DNA from 4 places in the Xanthocytophaga flava genome. Region 1 is predicted to be linked to each of the others. Evidence: riboswitches for the same ligand, from Rfam matches in the RefSeq annotation. Region 1 holds a riboswitch; each other region holds the start of a gene.

Region 1 (3,499 bases):
ATGCTGTAGGAGCCTTAGCTCTTATTGGAACGAATAAAGCACTCAGAGCAGTAGAGCTTTTTTCCAGAAAGGCCAAAAATGGCAATGTGATGAGTATGGCTAGCCAGTCGCTGGCAGTGGCGGCAGAAGAATTAGGCATGGACATCAACCAGCTTGCCGATAGCATTGTACCGGATCTTGGATTTGAGGGTACATTTAAACATTTCACAATAGATGGTGAGGAATACAGAGCTTTTGTGGGAAATGACTTTAAGATTACCTTTTTTGATAGTGATAACAAAAAGCTAAAAGCAATACCAAAGAAAGCATCCAAAGAACTTCAGAATGAGTTTAAAGAACTCAGCAAAGAGTTAAGGGAAGTGGTGAGGCTACAGTCTGGACGGATGGAACGCTATCTGATCACACAGCGCAAATGGAAAAGTGAAGAATGGAGCAAGTTTTTTCTCTCCAACCCTATCATGTTTGTCTATGCAATGCGGCTGATATGGGGAGCATTTGATTCCCAAAACCAGTTGCTCTATACTTTCCAGTGTATGGATGATGGTACACTAATGAATCAGAACGATGAAGAAATAGAACTCTCAGAAGAAACATTTATTGGAATGATTCATCCATTGTCTTTATCAGACGAAGAGATTGATTTCTGGAAAAATCGCCAGTATGAAAGTAATATCGAACCTATATTTCCTCAGTTACATCGTCCTATTGTTAAATTAAATGCAACAGATGTAAACCTGACCCATTCCGAAATACTTCAACAAGTACCTTTTAAGGCACAAATCAGGCATGGTTGGGGACGAGGAAGTGTTGGAGATGGAGGCATGATTGAAGACTTTCGTAAATATTTTTTGGATGGAGCAGTTTGTGCTGTATTGGATGTATATAATATGGATGTATTTGGTTATATGGAAAACAGCACATTTGGAGATGTATACTTCATCGAAGGAAACTCTTACAGAAAAAAAATGGCCTTTGGAGAAGTTCCTCCTGTTGTTTATTCTGAAGTAATGAGCGAATTGCAGCAACTTGTTCCTAAGAAAACAGAAGTTGAAGTCGCATAATAGCCTATGAGGTTGTTTAGGATAATTTATAAAAAAGCTCAATGAGCAGATTTTGTAGCGAGCCTCACTTTCCCACCATTCAGGTTGGCGTTATCAACAACCTGAATGATGGGAAAGTGGTCGTTGGTGATAACACCAACGATGGGAAAAGTGGCAGTACATGTATTTTTAGTTCTTATAGAACTCTATAATTATCTGCCTTTGCAACCTTATACAATTATCCTAAACAACTTCTTGTAAATCCAGTATATTTGTTGTTTTCAATCAAGATGTTCTTTCTCCTCTGAAAAAAGGTTCTGTGTAAGAGGTTGTCTAACTTATTATTAAAGAAGCGAAAAGGCTAGATTTTGTAGCGAGATGAGGCCATTTCTCAGCCCGTAGCCAGCGGCTACAGGCCGAGAAATGGACGAAATCGTAGCACAAAAGATGCCTTTGCAGCCTTTAAGAATAGTTTAGACAACCTCTAAAACAGATGAATAGGGAATCGTGTGTAAATCACGAACTGTCGCGCAACTGTAAGTAACCTATGGGATTATGCGTTACTATCCACTATACTACACCGTATGGGAAGGATGGCATAATTGGTACAAGTCAGGAGACCTGCCTGTTTTCAGTATGATAATGCTTTCGCGGTTTGAAGCAGATTCAGCTGAGGTGATTAGGAATGTGGGCAGGCTTATACCTGTACCTTTAGCTTTTACAAGCTAACTTTTCATTCCTCCTCTGTCACCTGTCTATCCGCAAGCTTTTGAACGTCTGAAATCCGATTGCTTGCTTATATAAGTTGTAAATGGTATGACAGAAATAAAACGCCAGCGGGTAATGCGCCCGGATGGAAAAGCCATTAACCTGGTTCAGCGAAGAGGACATTTGTCTTACTGTTACAATGCATGCTGCTGTGGCCGTACAGACAGAGGCTATGCTCCCATTCCGGTTGAGTTGTATAAAAGTGAATGGTTACGGCGGAAGCTACGTAATGTAGTCCATATGACCAAAGGTGGATGTCTGGGCCCATGCACACTGGCTAATGTGGTGACCTTGTTGTTTGACGGAAACTCTGTATGGTTTCATTCTGTCAACAGCAACTGGCAGATCATTGCCATTTTCGATTACATCGAGAGTATGGTAAAGGCCGATAGTTTTCTAACCCCACCCGCTGAGCTGGCAGAGTATGTGTTTCAATTCTATACATGGAAAGGTTCTGAAGCTATAACCCGTTCCGGGCAGGTGGCAACACCCGATGGAGGAATTGTATTCCTAACCCATGCCGATACGGATCTACTTACCCTAAGTCGCACACTTCAGGACTTACCTGCTGACTTTCCCAAAACGACAGGCCTTAACCTGATGGCAATTAAAAGTGATGCCCATATGGCTCAGTTGCTGGATCGGGAAGTAGGAGCCGCTCAGATTATAATCATACGTATTCATGGCAGAGCCAGCAGTATTCCAGGTTTTGCGGAACTGGTTCGTCGGGCAAAGCAGCAGGCACAGCATCTGATTGTGATAAGCGGAACAGGTGAACTAAATCCGGAATTTGCAGCTGTGTCTACAGTGTCACCAGCCATATTGCATGAAACACTGGCATACTTACAAGCAGGAGGACATAGCAATCTAACCTCCCTGTTGTACTTTCTGTCAGACCATCTGTTGATGACAGGTTTTGGCTTTGAGGTTCCTGTAACTCTACCAGAACATGGTATTTACCATCCGGATCTCCCTGAAAATGCAGAGAAAGAAGATTGGTTAAAGATGCACAATCCTGCTTGGCCAAGTATTGGCATTACCTTCTATAGAGCACACTGGATTAGTGGCAATACAGCCTTTGTAGATGCCATGATTCGTGCACTGGAAGCTCGGAATCTGAATGTACTGCCTGTCTATACAGCCTCTCTCAAAGCAGTTGACAGTGGTACAGGTTGGCCGTACGCGCTGGATTTATTCAGACATACTAACGAAGTGCTGATCGACGTATTGGTAAATACAGTTTCGTTTGCCATGCGGGATATACAAACAGAACAACTGCAACAAGGAGAAGAGGAAATCCTGCGTCAGCTAAACGTACCGATTCTGCAGGCCATCACCAGTGGTATGAGTCGTGGCCCTTGGGAATCATCAAGCCGAGGACTCAATCCATTGGATACTGCCATGAATGTAGCTATCCCTGAGTTTGACGGACGCATTATCACTGTACCGATTTCATTTAAGGAAAAAGACAGGGAAGCCAAAGGATACGAACCTGTTGAAGACAGAATAGAACGAGTGGCTGGTATAGCAGCCCGTTTTGCCCGTTTGCGTCATTTACCCAATAAAGATAAACGCATCGCATTTGTTTTTACAAACTCCAATGCAAAGGCTTCGCAGATTGGCAATGCGGTAGGACTGGATTCTCCAGCGTCTTTGATGGCTATTCTGCAAGCTATGCAGGCAGAAGGGTA
Region 2 (3,499 bases), on a different contig from region 1:
ACAGAAAGTTCTTCTGTTGAAAAATAGTTGATATTGTCATCATAATAGGATACCTGATCTGACAGTTTTACTTTTTCAGAGAACTGGTGTACAAATTTAAGCTGATAGTCGAAACGCGTATGTTTTAAAAAGTCGGCAGGGTCATTGTACCGCGTATCGACATCTAGTCCAGGTATTTTTTTACTACCTTCCAGCATAGGAATGCCTGTGTCCGTATCATAGTTGTCTTTGTTTACACCCACTGTCAGATAAAACAAATCTTTACTGGTAGGTGTATATTCCAGTGCCAGGTAGGCATTGTTTGTAGTAGACCCAGAATATCGATACCCTTCTGTATCGGACATCCCAAAGTCAACCCGATACCGCAACTGGTTACTGATAGAACCGGAGGCTCCCGCTCTCATTCTGCGGGTATTATAACTTCCATAGGTAGCTGAAAATTCCGCTTTAAATTCTTTTGTTGGGCGCTTTCTAACAATATTGATAATCCCTCCCAGCGCTGAATGTCCAAACAAAACCGAAGCGGGACCTTTTAACACTTCTATACTTTCTACATTAGCCAGATTCGTTGTAGGGGCACTGGTGGAGATGTTGTGTCTTTCGTCTCTGACACCATCTACAAGTAGTACAAAGTTACTGAATCCCCTGATAGTAAAATGCTGAAATCCCCCATACGTATTATTCGCTCGCACTCCTGTAGTATTCTTCATTGCCTCACCCAGATCATCTGCTCCACGCTGTTCTATAGTCTTTACAGAAACGGAAGAGGTCGTCAGCGGGATATCCCGTAGGGGAATTGCCTGTTTGGTAATAGCCGTGAAACCGGATTTTCTGTCGGATGTAATCACTATTTCCGACAACTCATTGGTCTTGCTGTTAAGCTGATAATTTAGCGAAATTCTTTGTCCTGCGTTTACCACAATAGTTTGTTTTAATGCCTGATAGCCAATGCCACTAATGGATAATATATATTTTCCGGCAGGTATATTTTTGAGTAGAAAGTGCCCCGTTTCACTGCTGGTAGTACCATATGCCGTTTCATCCAGGCCAATGGTCATATTAGGGAGTGGTTCTTTATTTTCGGATTGTATATATCCGGAAATACTACCCTTTTCAGATTGAGCCAGCATACATAAAGGCAGAAATAATAGACAAAAAAATAGAGGCAACTTTTGTTGTAGGGACTTATTCATAGAGAAATACAAGGTCGAGGTTTGGTAGAGTAATTGATTGATGAACAGACCGAAAGCCGATGAAACAGTCTGGGTTCCAGGTGGAATGTTTTTACCTACCACTTTTGCCTCAAGGACATGATCTTTTACTATCTGATGGGTACTTGTTGACTCATCATCAAAAATACTCTTTCTGTCTGACGGTATATAGACAGTTAATAGGTGGCTCTGGCTATCAGTGTGCGGATAGCAGCCATAAGGTGTTTGCATACTTTTAACTGTGTTAAGATGAATAGTTAAAAGCTCTTACACTCCACAATGTAACAAGGGATAAAATCAAAGACAGGGGAGAGATCTGACTGAAAACAGGCATGCATATGATGAGGTTCATCTACGTGAACCGCCTCAGATCCATAGTTTGTAAAAATTTCAGAACAGAAAACACCACACCTGACCGTGCTTCAAACCGCGAAAGCATTGTCATACTGGAAAAGGCAGGTCTCCTGACTTGTAACACGTATACCATCCTTCCCATATCATTGATACAGTGGACAAACAAGGGTATACGCTTTGAAGGTTACTTACAGTTGCGCGACAGTTCGTGATTTTCACACGATTCCCTATTAATCGGCATTATGCAGAACCTCTTCCAGAGGGTATAAAGTAAAGAACTTACATGAAGGGGGCGAATATACGTGATTTATCTGATTTGGATGTAGGTTTAGATTAATTCCTGTTTTGTCATGGAATTCCATGGATAAGAAGATTGTTTGCTATGCAAGGTATAAACCCTGGTTTTGGTATCCGGTACGGATTATTATTTTAGCAAGAATCAAGATGGATTTATTAATGAAAAGACACTAATTTGAACCTATAATTCTAATCAGTGTCTTTTTTGTTTCAAATGAGATTTAGGACGATGAGAAAGTTTCATCGTTTACTAACAATTACATGCAGAATTAGCTGACCAGCAAGCATCATGGTGCTACTATCAGATGTTCTACAGGTTGGTTCTCCTTTTCCTGAAGTGGTAATTCATACAAGAAGAAAGGATTAGTATAACCCGCATTATGTAATACAGGTTTGGCAACATTGAACACCTTTACACCTTGTTTGGTGGCACCTTCCAGGTGTCCATGATGAGCATGCCCATGAAAGGCAACCGTTACTTCCCTGCGATCCAGCGGTTCTGCTAAGTAAGATGATCCAAGAAAAGGGAAAATCTCCTCAGGCTCGCCAACCACCGTTTCTTTGATAGGAGAGTAATGTAATACAGCCACTTTTAGTATATCAATATCATCTCCCTCCAGGCGATACAATGCCTGATCCAGTTTCAAGGATTCTTCCACTGCCGCCTGCACATACGCTTTATTCATTTCTTCCCCAAAGCGGGGAAGCATAAACCGGTCAAAGCCCCCGCCAAACCCTTTTACACCTGCAAATCCCACTCCATTGATAACCACTGATTCTCCATCCAATACATGAATCTTGTTATTACATAAAACATGTCTGATTTCATCCTGTTGATTATCATGATAATCATGATTACCCAGTACTGCTATCACCGGAATAGAGCAAACACTCAGTTCCTCAAGCAAGATCTCAGCCTCACTGGCTTGTCCGGTATCTGTCAAATCACCACACAGAATCAGCGCAAATGCCTGTTCTGATACAGACTGAAAGCATTCTTTCCATTTGCCACGGTCAGTTGCTTTAATATGAATATCGCCAATAGCAGCGATTTGTTTGCTTTTCAAATTCATATCTATATGCTTTTCATTGTGATTGTTTTATAATTCCATTCCCGTACGTCAATATCATACTGCGTCTGATCAATGAGAGGCCCAAGACACAACGTTTGTTGCGGTGTTGGTAAATCATACTGTTCCTTGGCTTTTGCCAGTAACTCCTCCATTAACCAATGGGGAACCAGATCTCTTTTTGACGGATAACAAAACTGGAAGCTAAGCAGCTGAGCCATAAGCAACTGCCAGTGTATCTCCAGGTGCATCCACACCCGGTTCCAGTTCAAACGGTCTCCATAACGCACAATCAGGTGGTTCAAGTCAGCTCCATCAAACCGCTCCCGGTTTTGTACATAGATTTTACACCAGAATAATTCTTCTGCAGATAAAAACTGAACAGGTACACCACAAAACTCTCCCGCATACGAATTTTCCATCCAGCTATCATCTACTGTACAAATATTATTTACTGTGTTATATATAATATCCATAAAGTAATCATCGTGAAAGTACACCTTAGCCAACCATCGGGAATCGGTAATTTCCGTATGATATCCCATAGAGGAAAAGTGTTTGAGAATC
Region 3 (3,499 bases), on a different contig from region 1:
GCTGATGGGCATAGATATAAGAGGCTGCCATATCAATCACCATAAAGACCGGATACTGAATTTCCGGATATAATAAATCATTATAGTCTGTATCCTTTCGATGACCGACATACCGTCCGTTGATCCGTAAGGAAGCACCTTTCATGTTATTGTATTCAATACCATAATTCATGGTAAGCGATGCTATATTGTAAATGTCTTTACGAGTTGTACTACCATCTGTACCTATGGTGACTTCCTTTGCATGAGAGATAGAGGTAGCGTTTGCAAATACACGGAATGAGTATGCATACTCTTTTAATGCTCCAAAGTCATAGGCTACCTCTGCTTCCAGACCGCGTATCTCACCTTTATTCGCATTTATATAGGTTGTTCGGGATTTGATTGTATCTCCATTGACCGTAAATTCAGGTGTTGTATAACGGGTAGTACGACTCGTAATACGATCTTGTACTACTGTAGAGAAATAGGTGATATCTGCTGTAAATCCAATAGCAGGTTTGATAAACCGGATTCCTGCATCCCAGGTAATGCTGTTTTCATTAGTCAGCTCTGGGTTACCTTGAGTAATGGCAACTGATTTGTTGCTGCCCAATTGAGAAAATCCCGCCACCTGATAGGCATCCGGAGTCACAAATGCACGGCCAATAGTAGCATGCACTTTCAACGGTTCGATAATCTGGTATTGTGCACCCAAACTTGGACTTAGAAAAGGATTGGTTTCATTGCCTGGCGTATAAGTAGTAAGAAGTGGAGTTGCTTTTACATCAAATGTAATTCTGTCAAACCGAAGGCCTGGTGTTACTGTCAGGCGGTTATTCAGGAAGAAAAACTGACCTTGTGCATAAATGGCTGTTGAGTGTAATGCATAGTTAGGACTGTAAGGTCTTGTTTCTGTCGTATCATTGGAATAGGAATGTGTTTGAATAGATACACTAGTATAGTCTATACCCAGAGTAAGTTGATGAATACCTAGTTTCAGTACATCTTTTACCTGTATTCCCTTCCAGGAAGATTGACTTTGGTAAGAACGATAAGGTGGTATTTTTACACCATTATTTTCGAGTGTATAATTATCAGATGTTTCCTGAGCAGTATATCCCTTTAGGCTAAGCTGGTGAATGCCCATTGTGCCAGCCAGACTTACTTCGCCATTTGCCCGACCAATGTCTTTGGTACTAGGCTGGGTATTTCCATATTCAATGTCACTAGGTGATTCTATACTATGTGCCAGAAAACGTTCTCCCCGAACATCCAGACGCCAGTTGGAAGTAAGCTGATAACCTGCCCGTAGCGAACCCGAATAATAACTCAGTTGTGTATAATCTCTGCGGATTCCATCACCACGGCTGTCATTGATTTCAGTAGCAGGTTGTTTTATATAATATTTGATGGCCGTACCTCCATGAAGTGCATTGCGCAACCAGTTGTCTTTTCCGGTTTTATAGTCATCATTGCGACTAAAGGATTGAAAAGACAAATCAAAGTCTAGCTTCTCTGTCAGATTGCCTCCCGTTTGACCACCAATACGTAAGGAACTATAGGAACCATATTCTGCCAAAAGAGAAGAGTGAATTTTATCTGTTGATTTTCGGGTAATGACATTCACCACACCACCCATTGCCTGAGCTCCATAGAGTGCAGAGGCTGGTCCTTTAAGTATTTCAATACGTTCAATACTACCCGGATCAATAGTTGCCAGGTTTACGGTACCTGCCGGGCGACCATCTACCAGCAAAAGTGTACGTTGATTGATGCCACTAAACTGAGGCCGAAATCCCCGTATACTTACACCTCCCAGCAAACCAGGATACTGTAATACACTGACTGAAGAGTTCTTCTTTACCAGATCTATAGCGTCTATAAAGGATGTTTGTTTAATATCCCTTTGGGAGATAATATCGATTTGCTGAGGGATTCGTTCTTTTTCTATAGAAGAACGGGTTGCCGTAACTACTGTTTCTTTTAATTGATAAGACCAGATAGAATCAGCTACCTGTTGTTGAGCAATACCTGATTGAACAGTTACAAGAAACAGAATAACAGCGAATATAAATAGAATAATAGATAGCCTTAAGTTCACAGTTCAATTTAATTAAATGAATAAAAACAATGAGCTGAACGCAAGGACAGGCATATCACTTCAATCTTAATAATAGATTGATGATGAGTACTATGCACTGTACTTTTCTCCCGAAAGCTCAGCGGGTATAAATCTCATCCAGGCAGGTCTTCTGGCTCTCCTGACTTTTGATTGTCTTCCCATCTGATAACAGACAGTGACATGGTATATCAAAAGCTTTGTAAACAGGATTACAGCAGCGGGGACTGCTCCGGATTTGCACCGGATTCCCTTTTAAGTCTACCTGATCAGATCGAAGAGGTAAACACCTGTATGTGAAAGCTAAACAAGCTTCTACTGGTATTTTTGATTTAAATTAGTATCAGGTAATTGTACTTATTTGTTTTTTCCATAGTTGAAGTGCAGCTAGCACTTCAGCCATAGAGTTGTATTTTACAGAAATTCCGTTCTGATAAAGAGTCCAGTCAGGTTGATTGTTAGTAAATAAAGCCTCTATTCTATATGCACTTGTCTGGTCTGTTTCGATACAAAAACCTTCCCGTTGTAGTGCGCGACGTGTCCAGAATACCAAATCCTTATGACCACTAAGTCCAATGACAGGACCCTGGCTATCGTTATGTAATACAAAGCTTCCTGTTGCTTGGTCAAAGTGAAGTCCTTTGCGGGCGAAGGCTGATTCAAAGGCTCCTTTGAGTACAAGGTCTTCAGGTGTACCCACCTCTAAGCTGCCATCAGGTAGTAAGATCCATACTTTGTCTGCTGCCTGTAATGCTAAGTCCAGCTCATGAGTGGAGAGCAGAATAGCTTTCTGGGTTTTCTTTGCCAGTTGATGCAGCAATTGCATCATTTCCACACGACTGGGTAGATCCAGATGGGCTGTTGGCTCATCCAACATAATCATGTCCGTATCCTGTGCCAAGGCACGGGCCAGCATCACTTTTTGGCGTTCCCCATCGCTCAGGTACTGAATAGAACGATGCTGGTAGGCTGTTATACCTATCACATCCATTGCTTCATATACTTTGGTCACATCCTTAGCTGTAAGAGTACCCAGCCAGCTTGTATAGGGGTAACGTCCCAATGCTACTAGTTCATAGACTGTCAGATTGCCTGTTCCTACCCGTTCTGTAAGTACCATACTTAGCTTTCGAGCTAAATCCTGGGGTTTTAAATCAGACAAGGGTAAATTGGTAATACTAATATAGCCTTCCAGCGCAGGATGTAAACCTGCAAGTGTACGCATCAGCGTAGACTTACCTGCCCCATTTGGGCCTAGCAGGCATACCAGCTCTCCCTGCCATAAGTTCAGCTGCAAAGGACCCGCTATTTTATATGTTTGTTCTTTAGATAGACGATAGCCAATTGACAAATCAACAGCAGTGAGTATAGATTTTCTTGCTGTCATACAAAGGATGC
Region 4 (3,499 bases), on a different contig from region 1:
GTAGACAGATTGGCAACAGATTGAGACTGGCAGGAAGATAAAAAAGTAATACAGACAAAATACCAGCTCCATATATACAGTTGCTTCATATGAGGTTTTAATTTCCTAAAGGTAAAACGAATATGTATATACTAGAAACTGAACTCAAGTCATTCACAAGAATATAGAGCAGTTTAGCTAGTTTTCCATCACAAAGCATATCCTTGTTTATACTATTGCAAAAAACTACTATCCCCAGGCAATCTGTGTAAACTATGAAATCTATCTTCATTTTTGTATTTGTACTTCTTATTACCTGTAGCTATGCACAGACAGATAAGATCAAACGCATTGACTCACTGTTACAAGCTGCAAACCAACGCGGAATCTTTAATGGCAATGCACTGGTAGCTCAAAAAGGCAAGATTATCTATCTGTCTTCGTTTGGCTACGCTGATGCGGCAAAAAGCAAAATGCTTACTCCTTCTATGCGCTTTGACATAGGTTCTATCTCGAAAGAGTTTAATGGAGTAAGTATCATGATTTTAAAAGAAAAAGGAAAGCTAAAGCTGGAGGACAAAGTATCAAAATATGTTACCTTTCTTCCATCCTGGGCTGATAAGATTCAGATAAAACATTTGATTCAGTATACGAGTGGCTTACCTGCGTCCAATGCAAGTTCCGAAGAAGAGGTTCGCACCTTTCTGACTCAGCTGCCTAAACTGGAATTTGAACCAGGTACTGCTTTTATTTATAGTTACCTCAATGTGTATCTGCAACGCTGGATCATTGAAAAGATCTCTGGACTCTCTTATACGGAATTTGTAAAGAAATACATTTTCAAACCCTGTAAAATGTCCCAAACAGTTATTGACGCCTATACTGTCGATGTAACTACAGCACGTCCGTTTGATAACAATTTTGTAGAGCCTGCCAACTTTACTCAAAGCCTTACCGGATGGCTTAGATTACCCGTAGAAGATCTTTACAAATGGACAACTTGTCTGCATTCCTATCAACTCATTTCTGAAACTTCTTTTAAGGAACTGGCAGAAAGCTTTGGAGATAATGAAACCAGTCTCGGCAGCACTGAATTTGAAAACCAACAACTGACCTGGCATCAGCATCATGGTTCCAATTTTAACTATGAGGCTTTGATGTCCTGCAATGTAAAAGAAGGCATCACCATTATTCTGATGACCAACAATCAGAACTTTAAAGTATATCCACTGAAAGATGCTATCTATGCTATTTTACATGACAAACCCTATTCTCTACCCAAAAAATCAGTATATCTGGACCTACGGGAAAAGGTTCTAAAGGATTTTGAACAGGGGCTGGCTTTTTATCGTCATATTCGGGAAACACAACAAGACATCTATGACTTTTCATTTGAGATTGGCGATCTCATCAGCACGGGCAAATACCTGATGCGAAGACAAAAATTTGATGAAGCAATCCGTATTTTCCAACTAAGTTTGTTATTGAACGGCAAGCCTGAGGATACGTCCTATAACTATGAACTTATAGGTGAATGTTATATGCGAAAGGGACTCCCCCAAATGGCAATCCTTTTCTATACCAAAGCAACAGAGACAAATCCTCAGAATAAAAATGCTTGGGGAATGCGAGATAAACTGTTAAGTCAGTTGTAAAACTTATCTTATATAGATCTCCACTACCAGCCTGATGTTCATACTTATAACATCGGGCTTTTTTGTTTCTCTCACCAAATCCATAAAATTTTCTTAGCTTTGCCATTCCTGAAGGTAGTAAGCGATACAACTCGTAGTGTTTACTTTAAAAGGGAATCCGGTGTAAATCCGGAACAGTCTCCGCTGCTGTAACCCCGTCCTATCCGAGACTGACAAGTTGCTATTCCACTGTTCATTTTTACATTGAGCGGGAAGGAGTCAGATCTGGGGAAGTCAGAAGACCTGCCTGTTGGGGTTTCATACTTATCGCTTTCGGAAGAAAGGCGCATGTATTCATGAAAACAAAAAAAAACCTAACCCGAAGCAGCCACAAAAGGATTTTGTCGCTGCCTTCACTGGTTCGCTGTTCATCTTGGATAGTAGCTCTCTACTGTCTGACTGGAATACTGACCAGTTGCCGTTCCTCATCCAAATCAGATTCCGCAGAAGAAACCACTGCTATCCAGCAAAACTATTTTCCGGATAAAGTTGAGATTGAGTATGCCAAAGGATTTACCATCCAATACTTCAACCATTATAAGATAGTGCATATCTTCAATCCTTTTGAAGCAAAAGGAGATACAGCACGTTACCTTTTACTACAACGTGGCACCCCACGTCCCGCAGGCTATGATCTGTATCAGAAAATTGAGATCCCTGTCCGTAATCTGGTTGGCATGTCGTCTATGCACGTAGGTCTGGTTAGCTTTCTTGATGCCCAGAATACATTAATCGGGTTGGGCAATTTGAAATATGTTTCCTCCCCAGAAGTACTCAAACGAATTGCCAAAGGAGAAATCACAGAAGTTGGCAACGATCAAGCAATCAATGAAGAAAAGCTGATTACGATGCATCCTGACCTGGTTATGACAGTGGGAAGCGCAACAGCCCGGATGGATCACTATAAAACCCTTACAGATGCAGGCCTTCCTGTGCTGATTAATTCTGAATGGGTAGAAACTACTCCATTGGCACGTGCTGAATGGGTGAAGTTAATGGCAGCCTTACTCAACAAAGAAGCACTTGCAAATGAAAAGTTTGTAAAAATTGCGCAAGAGTATAAACGATTGTCGGACCTAACCCGCAATGTGAAACATAAGCCAAGTATCATTACTGGTATGACATACAAGGACACCTGGTTTCTTCCGGATGGAGATAGCTACATGGCTCACTTTTTTGAAGATGCGGGCACAGATTATCATTGGCGAAATGAGAAAACTACAGGTAGCCTGCCTCTCAGTTTTGAAGCTGTGTATCCAATAGCACTGGAAGCTGAATACTGGCTCAATGTAGGATTCATTGATACCAAACAGGATATTCTGGCCAAAGACAAACGATATGGGGACTTTATCTCCTTCAAAACAGGTAAAGTATATAATTATAACAAACGGACCAATGAACAGGGAGCTAACGACTACTGGGAGTCTGGCGCGGTAAGTCCTCACCTGATACTAGCAGATATGATTAAGATACTTCATCCGGAATTACTGCCTGATCACGAACTGGTGTATTACAAACAGGTACAATGATTTCCCAAAATACTGAGGCTGGCCGTACTATGTCCAAATCCCATTCCTCCTTCCGAAAGATCGTGGTGAGTTCATTAATTTTTCTCATCATTACAGGCTTTCTGCTGGATATTATGCTGGGTTCTGTATCTATTCCTTTTCGGGAGGTAGTACGTATTCTATTTGAGCAGACATCCGAACAAACAGCCTGGCTTTATATTGTTCAGAAAATTCGTATTCCCAAAGCCATTACAGCTGTATTGGTTGGATGTGGTCTATCTGTAAGTGGCCTGCAAATGCAGACATTGTTTCGCAATC

The links. Region 1 has a riboswitch for cobalamin ahead of QNI15_RS06555 (cobaltochelatase subunit CobN). Riboswitches for the same ligand answer to the same signal wherever they lie in the genome.
Region 2: linked by a shared signal. The riboswitch ahead of QNI15_RS23345 (TonB-dependent receptor) and the one ahead of QNI15_RS06555 (cobaltochelatase subunit CobN) in region 1 are both predicted to bind cobalamin.
Region 3: linked by a shared signal. The riboswitch ahead of QNI15_RS09785 (TonB-dependent receptor) and the one ahead of QNI15_RS06555 (cobaltochelatase subunit CobN) in region 1 are both predicted to bind cobalamin.
Region 4: linked by a shared signal. The riboswitch ahead of QNI15_RS09800 (ABC transporter substrate-binding protein) and the one ahead of QNI15_RS06555 (cobaltochelatase subunit CobN) in region 1 are both predicted to bind cobalamin.

Annotation. Positions count from the first base shown of each region.
Region 1 is NZ_JASJOR010000003.1:287,060-290,558, forward strand. Features, by position in the region: gene QNI15_RS06550 (DUF4132 domain-containing protein) at 1-1,061, shown strand, start outside; cobalamin riboswitch at 1,503-1,683, shown strand; gene QNI15_RS06555 (cobaltochelatase subunit CobN) at 1,857-3,499, shown strand, end outside.
Region 2 is NZ_JASJOR010000017.1:150,467-153,965, reverse strand. Features, by position in the region: gene QNI15_RS23345 (TonB-dependent receptor) at 1-1,442, opposite strand, end outside; cobalamin riboswitch at 1,649-1,835, opposite strand; gene QNI15_RS23340 (metallophosphoesterase family protein) at 2,150-2,935, opposite strand; gene QNI15_RS23335 (nucleotidyltransferase) at 2,938-3,499, opposite strand, start outside.
Region 3 is NZ_JASJOR010000005.1:188,424-191,922, forward strand. Features, by position in the region: gene QNI15_RS09785 (TonB-dependent receptor) at 1-2,083, opposite strand, end outside; cobalamin riboswitch at 2,208-2,410, opposite strand; gene QNI15_RS09790 (ABC transporter ATP-binding protein) at 2,445-3,488, opposite strand; gene QNI15_RS09795 (FecCD family ABC transporter permease) at 3,485-3,499, opposite strand, start outside.
Region 4 is NZ_JASJOR010000005.1:192,696-196,194, reverse strand. Features, by position in the region: gene QNI15_RS09810 (histidine kinase) at 1-89, opposite strand, end outside; gene QNI15_RS09805 (serine hydrolase) at 255-1,634, shown strand; cobalamin riboswitch at 1,730-1,938, shown strand; gene QNI15_RS09800 (ABC transporter substrate-binding protein) at 1,970-3,202, shown strand; gene QNI15_RS09795 (FecCD family ABC transporter permease) at 3,199-3,499, shown strand, end outside.